DNA from 4 places in the Aquaspirillum soli genome. Region 2 is predicted to be linked to each of the others. Evidence: predicted binding sites of a transcription regulator. Region 2 holds the regulator's gene; each other region holds the start of a gene.
What was found. The regulator sigma-54, encoded in region 2, starts transcription at its own class of promoters, with help from an activator protein. The targets are predictions, from matches to a motif close to CTGGCACGCTTCATGCTT.
Positions count from the first base shown of each region.

Region 1: a site for sigma-54 is predicted at 1,153-1,170, ahead of glnA (glutamate--ammonia ligase). Genes of this name have one in related genera too.
Region 3: a site for sigma-54 is predicted at 1,026-1,043, ahead of ACYVJG_RS04890 (HupE/UreJ family protein). Genes of this name have one in related genera too.
Region 4: a site for sigma-54 is predicted at 1,118-1,135, ahead of flgB (flagellar basal body rod protein FlgB). Genes of this name have one in related genera too.

Region 1 covers NZ_BAAGTM010000009.1:90,380-93,505, forward strand. The annotation lists gene aroE (shikimate dehydrogenase) at 1-363, opposite strand, end outside; gene ACYVJG_RS09335 (rhodanese-like domain-containing protein) at 400-852, opposite strand; gene glnA (glutamate--ammonia ligase) at 1,252-2,670, shown strand.
Region 2 covers NZ_BAAGTM010000019.1:29,312-32,437, reverse strand. The annotation lists gene hpf (ribosome hibernation-promoting factor, HPF/YfiA family) at 1-281, opposite strand, end outside; gene ACYVJG_RS11890 (RNA polymerase factor sigma-54) at 506-1,951, opposite strand; gene lptB (LPS export ABC transporter ATP-binding protein) at 1,966-2,697, opposite strand; gene lptA (lipopolysaccharide transport periplasmic protein LptA) at 2,694-3,126, opposite strand, start outside.
Region 3 covers NZ_BAAGTM010000003.1:209,846-212,971, reverse strand. The annotation lists gene ACYVJG_RS04895 (PAS domain-containing sensor histidine kinase) at 1-906, shown strand, start outside; gene ACYVJG_RS04890 (HupE/UreJ family protein) at 1,101-1,679, shown strand; gene ACYVJG_RS04885 (hydrogenase small subunit) at 1,706-2,812, shown strand; gene ACYVJG_RS04880 (nickel-dependent hydrogenase large subunit) at 2,812-3,126, shown strand, end outside.
Region 4 covers NZ_BAAGTM010000001.1:234,530-237,655, forward strand. The annotation lists gene ACYVJG_RS01235 (protein-glutamate methylesterase/protein-glutamine glutaminase) at 1-920, shown strand, start outside; gene flgB (flagellar basal body rod protein FlgB) at 1,177-1,584, shown strand; gene flgC (flagellar basal body rod protein FlgC) at 1,587-2,000, shown strand; gene ACYVJG_RS01250 (flagellar hook assembly protein FlgD) at 2,021-2,698, shown strand; gene ACYVJG_RS01255 (flagellar hook protein FlgE) at 2,742-3,126, shown strand, end outside.

The DNA of each region.
Region 1 (3,126 bases), on a different contig from region 2:
TTTACCAGCAATCGCAAAATCGAGGTTTTGTACAATATCGCGTACTAGCCCGATGCCATCGGTGTTGTCACCAAAAATTTCACCCTCTTTGAAAGTTAAGGTATTCACCGCATCCGCCAATCGCGCACGCTCGGTCAGTTGTGTTGCCATCTGCCGTGCCTCGAGCTTAAACGGAATCGTAATATTGACCCCTTTACCGCCTTCGCTGACAAACTGCTGCACGGTGGTTGCAAAGCCGTCTAATGGCGCGAGCAAACGCTCATAAGTCAGTTTTTGACTGGTTTGGCGGGCAAATTCCGCATGAATCAAAGGCGATTGACTGTGGGAAATCGGATTACCCACAACAGCATAACGATCGGTCATAGGAGACATTTTCCTAAAAAAGCAATGACAAAATGATTAACCCTGCTGCCACGGCAGACCGCAAACCTTCCAGCCATTCACGGTACCGCGATGCCCTTGTGCATCACAATCGCCTTCAAAGCCTTCTAAGATATTAAACGCGGTGTAGCCCTCTGCGGCAGCAAGGCACGCCGTATCGTGCGAACGTGCACCAGAACGGCACAAAAATAACACTTTTTTCTCGGATGGTACCTGCGCTTTTAAGCTGCTAATAAAGTTGGGGTTTAATACCATGCCGGGAAACGACTTGTATTCGATATGAACAGCCTGTGGAACTTGGCCAACAAATTGCCATTCTGCCGCCGAGCGGACATCCACCAAAACCGCATGTGCTTCAGGCATCGCCAATAAAGCCGCTGCCTCGGTCGGTAATAACAGACCAGCATAGGGCAAGCCCTGTTGTTGTGCACGTTGGGCGGCAGTTTGCAAAAGCGTGTCGAGCTCTGTCATGTCATTCCTCTTTCAATAGTCTTATTGTCGCAAGCGAGGCAACATCGCTTTGCAACACAGCAGGCTTACAATTTTGACTGCAGCCGATTATGTCAAAGAAGCGAAATCACCGCCAATGCTTTCACTGCGCGCCCCATTTTGTGACCTAAAATTGGCAAAAGCACACTATTGGTGCAATTTATTTTGCATTGCACCAAAAATGAGCAAAAACAGCCACCCCAGAAACTGTAACGGCATGGCACAATAGCGTTTCGCGGGCAAAATAGGCTTTTGCTAAGCGATTTTAAGCGGTTTGTTTAGATGGCACGCTTCCTGCTTTAAGAAAACGCGCTAGTGGCAGTAACAAGACCCACCCACAGAAATAAACCGAATCTGCATCTGAATTTTCAGGAGAACACCATGGCGGTTGCTGATGTTTTGAAGATGATCGAAGAAAACGACGTGAAATTCGTTGACCTGCGTTTTACTGATACGCGTGGCAAAGAACAGCACGTTACCATCCCTGCTCACGTCCTCACTGAAGACGCTGAAGAATGGTTCGAACACGGTCACGCGTTTGACGGTTCTTCGATTGCAGGCTGGAAAGGGATCCAAGCTTCCGACATGCTGCTGATGGCCGACCCAGCAACGGCCAATATCGACCCGTTCTTTGACGAACCCACATTGATCATGACATGTGATGTGGTCGATCCTGCTGATGGCAAAGGCTACGACCGTTGCCCACGTTCGATTGCCAAACGCGCTGAAGCCTATCTGAAAGCCTCTGGCTTGGGCGATACCGCTTTCTTTGGCCCAGAACCTGAATTCTTTATTTTCGACAGCGTGACATGGGGCGTGGATATGTCCGGCTGTCACCTCAAGATCGAAGCACAAGAAGCTGCATGGTCTTCTAGCGAGAAATACGAAGGCGGCAACACCGGCCACCGTCCTCGCGTGAAAGGCGGCTACTTCCCAGTGCCTCCAGTCGATTCTTCGCAAGACTTGCGTTCTGCGATGGTGTTGACTTTGGAAGAAATGGGCGTGCCAGTTGAAGTGCACCATCACGAAGTGGCCACCGCAGGTCAGAACGAAATTGGTACCAAATTCAGCACCTTAACTCAACGTGCTGACTGGACCCAAATTCTGAAATATGTGGTACACAACGTGGCACACAGCTATGGCAAAACAGCAACCTTTATGCCTAAGCCTATCGTTGGCGACAACGGCTCGGGTATGCACGTTCACCAATCGATTTGGAAAGACGGCAAAAACTTGTTTGCTGGCGACCAATACGCAGGCCTGTCTGAAACTGCGCTGTACTACATCGGCGGTATCATCAAGCACGCTAAAGCACTGAACGCCATCACCAACCCAGGCACCAACTCCTACAAGCGTTTAGTGCCACACTACGAAGCACCGGTGAAACTGGCCTACTCGGCGAAAAACCGTTCGGCTTCCATCCGTATCCCTCACGTGGCCAGCGAAAAAGCCCGCCGTATCGAGGCACGTTTCCCTGATCCACTGGCCAACCCATACATGTGCTTCGCTGCGCTGTTGATGGCGGGTTTGGATGGTATCCAGAACAAGATTCACCCCGGCGATCCAGCAGACAAAAACCTGTACGATCTGCCACCAGAAGAAGACAAACTGATCCCAACCGTATGTGCTTCGTTGGAAGAAGCACTGGATGCGTTGGACAAAGACCGCGAGTTCTTGACTCGTGGTGGTGTGTTCTCGAACGAATTCATTGACGCTTACATCGAATTGAAGATGCAAGAAGTCAACCTGAACCGTATGACTACCACACCTGTTGAATTTGATCTGTACTACTCGCTGTAATCCTTAGTTCGATCAAATTAAGCTAAAAAAGGCGGTGGCAACACCGCCTTTTTGCATGGGTTTGCATAAAAAACCGTTATGATAGTGGCTAAATCCATTGATTTGAGGGGATATCTGTGTTGCGTCTTTTGTTACTGGGCGGCAGCAGCATGAGGCTAGGTACGCCAGCATGGTTACACAACGTTTATCAGCCCACCCACACCACAATATCTCACCCCTACGCTTTCGATTATCGCGTTCCCTCCGCTTCACCCCGTATCAACACGGCTCATCCCCCACCCTCCCAGATCAGCACCTTCAATCACGCTTGTCTGCCTGTTCAAACAGCATGACACCATCAACAACAGGCCCAACAATACGCGCCGATTGTCCTTAAAGAACAGCCATGCCAAGCAACAAGCATTGCGCCGGTACACCACGATTCGCGGCCATCCACCGCATCAACAGGCGATTGCA
Region 2 (3,126 bases):
TCGGTGATTTTTTCTTTGTGTTTCAACACTTGGCGATCAAGTTTGTCCGCCATCGCATCAATGGCAGCGTACATATCGCTGTGGGTGGCTTCGACATGGATATCTTTCCCTTTCAAGTGCAAGCTTGCACCGACTTTCTGATCCAATTTCTCCACCGACAGAATCACGTTCACCGCGATCACGTTATCAACGTGACGAGTGATACGGTCGAGTTTGGACACGATGTAGTCGCGCAGGGCGGGAGTGACCTCAAGATGGTTGCCGCTGATGTTAAGGTTCATGTCCTTTTGCTTTCCAAAAAATGCGTGGCTGTACGCAATGTTTTGTTCCTGTTGCTATAAGCAGCGTAGCAGGCCTGACTTTCCCGACTGCGTCTGGAACCCTTCCAGACACAGCGCCATCGTTACCGAACGGACTTGCCACGGGTAGCGCAGTAATGGTTGCGAGCCATTGGAAGCCGAGACTTCCTTTACCAAATCAATATAAACCTTGGGTATACCGCACACTAGAGTGCTTTACGTTGGTTGGCTGGTGGTAAATGCAAGGCCTCACGATATTTTGCCACCGTACGCCGCGCAACTTGTATCCCTTCACGAGACAGTAACTCGGCCAGTGTATTATCTGACAGCGGCTTTTTCGGGTCTTCTGCCTGTATCAGTTTCTTTAATCTTGCCTTGATCGCCGTGGCAGAGCAACTCTCTCCACTGTCTGTTTCAAGGCCACTACCAAAAAAGTATTTCAATTCAAAGAGTCCACGCGGACACAATAAAAACTTTTGTGAGGTTACGCGAGAAATTGTTGATTCGTGCAAGCCGAGTTCTTCGGCAATTTCTCGTAGCACCAAGGGCAACATCGCTTCTTCGCCATGTTCAAAAAAAGCTTGTTGCCGGATCACAATGGCTTCTGCCACGCGGAGAATGGTGTCAAAACGTTGGCGGATATTACGCACCAGCCAGCGTGCTTCTTGTAGCTGGCCATTTAGGGCATTTCCACTTTCGCGTTGTTGTTTGAGGAGATTGGCGTAGAGGCTGTTGACGCGCAAGCGTGGCATCGCGGCTGAATTAAGACGTGCGACCCATGCTGCGCCTTGTTTTTGAACCACAATATCAGCAGCAACATAACGCGTTTCTTCTCCACCAAAACCCGCGGCAGGGTAAGGATTCAAACTGGCAATGAGCTGCTGCGCGGCTTTCAGGGCGTGGTCATCTTGTCCGGTGAGCTTGCGCAGGCGGGAAAAATCCCTGTTAGCTAACAGATTGAGATGTTGTTGGCTGATTTCAAGAGCTAAATTACGAATCGCTGAATGGGGCTGTGCTTGCAACTGTAAACGCATTGATTCATGCAAATTGCGTGCGCCAACCCCCGCTGGTTCAAATTGTTGCAACAGAGACAGCCCAACTTGTAACTCACCCAGTAGTTCATCCGCTTCGGTGGCGAGTTCTTCTGACAACTCGGCAGCGAGGTGGTCTAGACTGTCTTCTAAATAGCCTTGTTCATTTAAGGCTTCAATGAGCAAGGTGACAATGGCGCGGTCGCGTGCGCTTAAGACATGCTCGGCTAATTGGCTTAACAGATGTTCGCGTAAAGTTGGCTCGTGACACAATCGGCCATGAGGGTCGAAGTCTTCATCTTCATCACGAGGTAAACCACTGCTGTTACCCCAGTCCCCCCCATAATCCAATTCGAGATGTGTCTCGCTCAGATCTTCTTTGGGACTGTCGTGATTGGTGTCTGAGGGTTCGTTGACAGCGTCGTGTGGTGGGTGTGCCGGTTCGATGTCGCTCGGGGCTTCATACTCATCAACTCGTTCCAACATCGGGTTTTGTAACAAGAACTGCTCGATTTCTTGTTGTAACTCAACCGTTGACAGCTGTAACAGACGAATAGACTGTTGTAACTGTGGGGTGAGCGTCAGTTGTTGGCTGAGTTTGAGTTGTAAACTTTGCTTCATCAAGGGCCAGATTCCTAGAGGTGGAAATGCTCGCCTAGATAGACACGGCGGACTTCTTCATTATCAACGAGCTGTTGCGGTAAGCCGGCGGCTAAAACGCTGCCATTGCTGATGATGTAGGCGTGATCACAGATTCGCAGTGTCTCGCGTACATTGTGATCGGTGATCAGGACACCAATGCCACGGCTTTTGAGATAGCTGATGATTTTTTGAATATCAATCACCGCAATCGGATCGACCCCAGCAAACGGTTCATCCAACAAAATAAAGCGTGGTCGTGTCGCGAGGACACGCGCAATTTCAACCCGTCGCCGTTCGCCGCCAGATAAAGACAGCGCACTGTGTTCACGCAGATGGCTGATGTTGAGATCTTCCATCAGTAAATCGAGCTGGGCATGATTGTCTTTGTGGTGGCCGCCGGCAATTTGCAAAATCGCCAAGATATTCTCTTCGACGGTCATTTTGCGAAAAATCGAGGCCTCTTGTGGCAAATAACCAAGGCCAAGACGGGCGCGTTGGTGCATGGCCAAGGTGCTGATGTCGCGATCATCTAAGAAAATATGTCCGGCATCCGCCGCCACCAAACCGACAATCATATAAAAACTGGTGGTTTTTCCAGCCCCATTGGGGCCCAGCAAGCCAACTACCTCACCACTTTTGATGTCTAAAGATACATCCTGCACCACCGTTCGCTTTTTATATGTTTTGCGTAGGTGGCGCACAGAAAGCACACTCTGAGGGGTCATGGCTTACTCTTTGGCTGCAAGATCACGGTAACGCGGCCATTTTTGCCACCGCCATTGACCTGAAAGACTTCGGTTTTGCCGTGATAGGTGATGCTATGGCCGACGGCGCTGTCTTGGCCACGCTTAATACGGGCTTGTTCGACGAGGCGCACCTCTTCGCTGCTGCTGTCGTAATCGATCCGTTTGGCTTGGCCCTCAACCCATTCTGCTGCCTGCCCGTCTTTGGCATCTAGGCGTTGCTTAAAATAAGCAGGGCTACCGACGGCAGTGGCTTGTTGTTGACCATTGCCTTTATCCGTTGCCACGATTTTGCTGGCTTTGAGTAAAAGACTGCCCTGCGTCAAAATCACATTGCCTTCATACACCATTTGACCTTTTTGTTGATCTAAATTGGCGCTATCGGCTTCGATGGTAATCGGTTGCGTGCGG
Region 3 (3,126 bases), on a different contig from region 2:
AATATCAGCGCACTGTTCGATGGCCAACATCGTTACAGTGGTTTCGTTGCTGTGGGGCGGCCAATGGGTGAATTAAAACGTGCATATGCTGAGCTAAAACAGGCCCATCAAGCACTACAAGCCGCACAAGCCCAGCTCATTCAAGCAGAGAAAATGGCGTCTTTGGGTCGTTTAGTCGCAGGGGTGGCACATGAGTTGAACAATCCCATCAGTTTTGTCATGGGTAATAGCTATGCGATGCAACGCTATGCACAAAAGCTACAACGCTATCTCGCTGCCGTGCATCAACAGTGCCATGACCATGATTTGCAGTTATTACGCCAACAACTAAAAATTGACCGTTTATTGGCTGACCTACCGTCTCTTACCGAAGGTTTACTTGAGGGTGCACAGCGCAGCAGTGCCATTGTGGATGCGTTAAAACGTTTTTCTGCTGTTGAAACCGATATACAACAACCAGTCAATTTGGCCGAATGTATTCAACAAGCTCTGCATTGGGTGGTTCAAGCCATGCCACATCGAGTGACAGTGCAAGAAGTTGGCTTAGCTGAAGCCTGTTGGGTCTCAGGTTCGGCCAATCAATTACAACAAGTGCTAGTCAATTTAATTCAAAACGCGTTCGATGCGGTTGAAACTGTGCCACACCCCCAGTTGGAATTGACACTGTCACAAGACACTGACCAAGCCGTCTTTACCTTAGCAGACAATGGCACAGGGATTGCCGCCGCCGACTTAGCAAAAATTTTTGATCCTTTTTTTACCACTAAACCGGTGGGTAAAGGCACGGGTCTAGGTCTCTCGATCAGCTACAGCATCGTGGAAAAACATGGAGGCCAACTTACAGCAGGTAACCGCACTGAAGGGGGGGCTTATTTCAGTTTACGTTTACCACGATTGCAAAACTGATAAGTAAGCATCCAATCTGATGGATAGTAAAATTTCAGCATCCATCATCAAGCACACTCTGTTTTTTTCATCCACTCACAAAAACAATCACTTAGCTCACCTTTGCCTCCGAGTGTTGACTGGCACGATTTTTGTGTCGCGCTGACGTCAGCGCGCCAGCACTGGCGTGACCATAACAACATCTCGGAGACGCTATGAATCGCACCCGTTTACTTAGTGCTATCTGCCTTAGCACCCTCGCCCTGCCTGCCGCAGCCCACACAGGTCATCAGGATAGCTTCAGTTTCTTATCTGGTTTGGCTCACCCCGTTGGCGGTTTTGATCACCTCCTTGCTATGGTTGCAGTCGGGCTTTGGGCCGCCAAACAACAAGGCAAACAACGGTGGCTTGCCCCTGTCACCTTTGTGTTGTCAATGCTCATCGGCGCATTACTTGGTGCAGCTGAGTTGGCCCTGCCTGCTGTCGAATCGACTATTGCCTTATCAGTTCTGATTTTGGGTTTGATGGTTGCAAGTCATCGCACAGTCGCCCCTCAGATTGCCTTACCTTTAATCGCCTTGTTTGCCTTGAGTCATGGTCATGCCCACGGTGCCGAAGCCCCCTCTGGCGCACTCTGGCTCTATATGGTTGGGTTTGTGATTGCCACCTCAGCCTTACATACTGCAGGTTGGTTTGCTGGTGAAACGCTGTTACGGAAAGCCGGCGCGTTATTGCGTACCGCAGGTATCGCCATTGCTGCCAGTGGTCTGTGGTTATTTGGTAGCGCTCTGTAACTCGACTTCATCACAAAGGCCTGATCATGGAAACGTTCTATCAAGCGATGCGTCGGCAAGGCGTCACCCGTCGTACCTTTTTAAAATTCTGTAGCCTCACCGCAACCGCCATGGGCTTAGGGTCAACCATGGTGCCTCGAATTGCCCATGCCCTCGAAACCAAACCCAGAATGCCAGTGATCTGGTTGCATGGTTTGGAATGTACCTGTTGTACCGAGTCGTTTATCCGTTCAGCCCATCCCTTGGCCAAAGACGCGATTTTGTCGCTGATTTCACTCGACTATGACGACACAATTATGGCAGCGGCAGGGCATCAAGCCGAAGCCATCTTGGAAGAAATTGTTGAAAAATATAAGGGGCAATACATTGTTGCTGTCGAAGGCAACCCACCCTTGAATGAAGACGGTATGTATTGCTTCCCCGGTGGTGAACCGTTCGTTGAAAAGCTCAAACGTGTTTCTGCTCATGCTAAAGCCTTAATTGCATGGGGTTCTTGTGCCAGTTGGGGCTGTGTGCAAGCGGCAAAACCCAACCCAACACGGGCGACCCCCATCCACCAAGTGATTTTAGATAAACCGATTATTAAAGTCCCGGGCTGTCCTCCTATTCCAGAAGTGATGGCAGCGGTTATTACCTATCTTGTCACCTTTGATCGCATTCCCGAATTGGATCGCCAAGGCCGCCCTAAGATGTTCTATGGCCAACGGATTCACGATAAATGTTATCGCCGCCCCCACTTCGATGCCGGACAATTTGTCGAAACATGGGATGATGAAGGCGCACGACTGGGCTATTGCTTATACAAAGTCGGCTGTAAGGGCCCAACCACCTACAACGCCTGTTCTACTGTGCGCTGGAATGGTGGGGTGAGTTGGCCGGTGCAATCGGGTCATGGCTGTATCGGCTGTTCAGAAGACGGATTCTGGGATAAAGGCTCGTTCTACGACCGCGTTACCAATATCCCACAATTTGGCATTGAATCGACCGCGGATCAGATTGGGATGACAGTCGCCGGTGGCGTTGGGGCAGCGATTGCAGCACATGCGGCAGTCAGTGCAATCAAGAGCACGGTGTTGAAAAAACAAGACCTGAAACCGCTAGAGGCAACAGCACAGCAGAAGGAGAAAGCATAATGGCCGCTTATCAAACTCAAGGCTTTACGCTAGACAACAGCGGCCGGCGGGTGGTGGTTGATCCAGTGACCCGTATTGAAGGCCATCTGCGTTGTGAAGTGAACCTCGACAGCAATAATGTGATTGCAAATGCCGTCTCGACGGGGACGATGTGGCGTGGTTTGGAAGTGATTTTAAAAGGCCGTGATCCACGCGATGCGTGGGCCTTTGTAGAGCGCATCTGTGGCGTCTGTACCGGCACTCATGCCCTCACCTCAGTGCGAGCCGTCGAAGATGCCCTAAAAATTGACATTCCACCCAACGCCAACTTAATT
Region 4 (3,126 bases), on a different contig from region 2:
AGAGAATTAGAGAGCTCGATCCTGATGTGATTACCCTCGATATTGAGATGCCACAGATGGATGGATTGACTTTTCTTGAACGTCTGATGCGTTTACGTCCAACGCCGGTTTTAATGGTGTCGTCTCTCACTGAAGAAGGTGCTGAAGCGACATTACGGGCGTTAGAATTAGGTGCAATTGATTTTGTCTGTAAACCAGATAATCACAGTCTGTTATTAGCTGATTACGCTGATGAAATTTGCCATAAAATTCGTGCTGTTGCGTTAGCTGGTCGTGGTTTTGCGGCACGTCGAGCGGCCCTAGTGCAAAAAACTGCTCCCAGACCTCTACCAACAGTGAGAGCGCGTAGCCAGCATGTGCAGTTGATTGTGGTGGGGGCATCCACTGGCGGCACAGAAGCATTAAAACTTTTCTTACAACGGCTACCTGCCGATTCGCCACCTGTGTTGATTGTGCAACACATGCCCCCTGGTTTCACTACCTCATTTGCCGCCCGTTTAGATAGCTTGTCAGAATTACACGTTAGCGAAGCAAAAGAGGGTGAGCCGATTTTGTCAGGTCATGCTTATTTGGCACCTGGTGATCGCCATTTGCAAATCAGTAAAAATGCCCGTGGTTATGTTTGTCATCTTGATGATGGCGATAGGGTGAACCGCCACAAACCAGCGGTGGACGTGCTGTTTGACTCGGTCACAACTTATATTGCGGCTAAGCGGGTGGTGGCGGTATTGATGACAGGCATGGGTAAAGATGGCGCAGCTGGTTTATTACGCTTAAGACAAGCGGGGGCGACGACTCTAGCGCAAGATGAAGCCAGTTGTGTGGTATTTGGTATGCCCGGTGAAGCGATTAAACTCGGTGCAGTTCAAGAAACCGGCTGTCCAGAGGCGTTGGCCGATCGAGTTGTCTCGCTTTTTTAGTGGATAAACTCGCCTTCCCTCTGGTATGGTTAGCGCATAACTGGCAAAAACTCATAAATTGCAAACACACTTTTGTGATGCGGCAATAAGGCGGCAAAACTTGCCGGCTTGTCGTGGTGAAATGTCTTACCTGCAGCATTGAGACGACAGAATTCGATTTTTTGTTTTAGATTCATGGTGTTGGGTGACGTGCATTTTTGGCACGTTTTCTGCTTAACCTGACGGCGTGGCAGTATGTACAACAGGGCGAATCATTATGATCGACAAAATAGCCAAACACTTTAATTTTCAGCAGCAGGCGCTAGGGTTGCGTAGCTACCGCAATGAAGTGTTGGCCAGCAACATTGCCAACTCTGAAACGCCTTATTACAAGTCTGTTGACTTTGATTTCAATAAAGCGTTGTCGCAAGCAGAATTGCTGCAAAAGAAAGAATCGATGTCGATGGAAAAAACCCATCAAAGTCATTTACAAGGCAAGGTCAGAGCGGTGAGTTTGACTGAGTTACAGTATCGGCGCGAGGTACAGCCAAGTATTGATGGCAACACGGTCGATATGGACTTAGAACGTACACAATTTACTGATAACTCCATGCGCTATCAAACCACCCTGACTTTCTTAAACCGTCGAATTTCCGGTCTGTCCGACGCGATTAAAGGACAATAATCATGTCTTTGCATAAAGTTTTTGGTATTGCCAGCTCAGGAATGACAGCCCAATCCATGCGTTTGAACGTGGTGGCCAGTAATATTGCCAACGTTGATAGCGCTGTGGCTTCTAATGGCGACCCTTACAAAGCGCGGCGAGTGGTGTTCACCCCCATTCCTGTGCGTGATGGGATTCCACAAGTCAATAGCGTGAAAGTCACCGCTGTTGTCGAAGACCAATCGCCTCCCAAAATGGTTTACGACCCTAAACATCCCCTCGCAAACCAGCAGGGTTATGTGACGATGCCGAATATCAATCCAGTTGAAGAAATGGCAGATATGATTGCAGCCTCGCGAGCGTATCAAACCAACGTTGAACTGATGAACACCACCAAAACTTTGCTCAAGTCCGCTTTGAGCATTGGTCAGCAGTAATTTTTAAAGGATTTCTGATTATGTCCACCGTGAATTCTACTTCTGCTGCTGACCCGTATGCCAATATCAATGGCACTGCTGCAACAGGTAAAAAATCTGAGATTGAAGAAGCACAGGATCGCTTTTTGAAACTGTTGGTCACCCAACTGCAAACGCAAGATCCATTAAATCCTTTGGATAATGAAGCCGTGACCAGTCAGATGGCACAAATCAGTACGGTGCAAGGGATTGAAAAGCTGAATAAAACCATGGAAGACATGGCTACGATGTATGCCACTGCACAATCGCTCTCTGCCGCGAATATGGTTGGGCGTTCGGCCTTGGTGGGTGGTTCTGGTTTGACTTTGGCTGAGGGGGGTACTGCTCGTGCTGCGTTAAATCTGCCAAAAGGAGCTGATACCGTCGCAATCAGTGTGTATAACGCCAAAGGTGATAAGGTGGATACCATTGAATTGGGCAAGCAAAAAGAAGGCGTGATGGAGTTTGAGTGGGACGGTAAAAATAGTGCAGGCGAAGCCTTGCCTGCTGGCGCTTATAGCTTTAGCGTTTCGGCAAAAACAGGCGGCAACGTTGCTGTTGCACAGCCCTTGGCCTATCAACGTGTGAATGCTGTAAGTTGGGCGCAAGGCGCGGCACAACTGCATCTGCCAGACGGTACTCGCGTTGGTCTGACCGATATTTATCAATTAGGTGTTTGATTATTTTAATTATTAGTTTTTATTTGGTTTTAAGGAGACAAAAATGGGCTTTCAACACGGTGTAGGTGGGATTAACGCAGCAGCAAAACAATTAGATGTGATTGGTAATAACGTCGCTAACGCAGGGACCATTGGTTTTAAAGGGTCTCGTGCTGAGTTTGCTGATATGTACGCCGCTAACTTTTATGGAGTTGCTGCTACTCAAACTGGTTTAGGGACACGTACGGAGACAATTGCTCAGCAATTTAGCCAGGGAAATATTAATACTACTGGTAATCAGATGGATATGGCTATTTCTGGCAATGGTTTTTTCGTTATGAATGATCCTAACGGTATCTCTTATTCCCGTAATGGTCAGTTCAAAATTGATCGACAAGGTTTTATTGTTAATAATGGTGGATCTAACTTACAAGGATGGGCTGTAGACC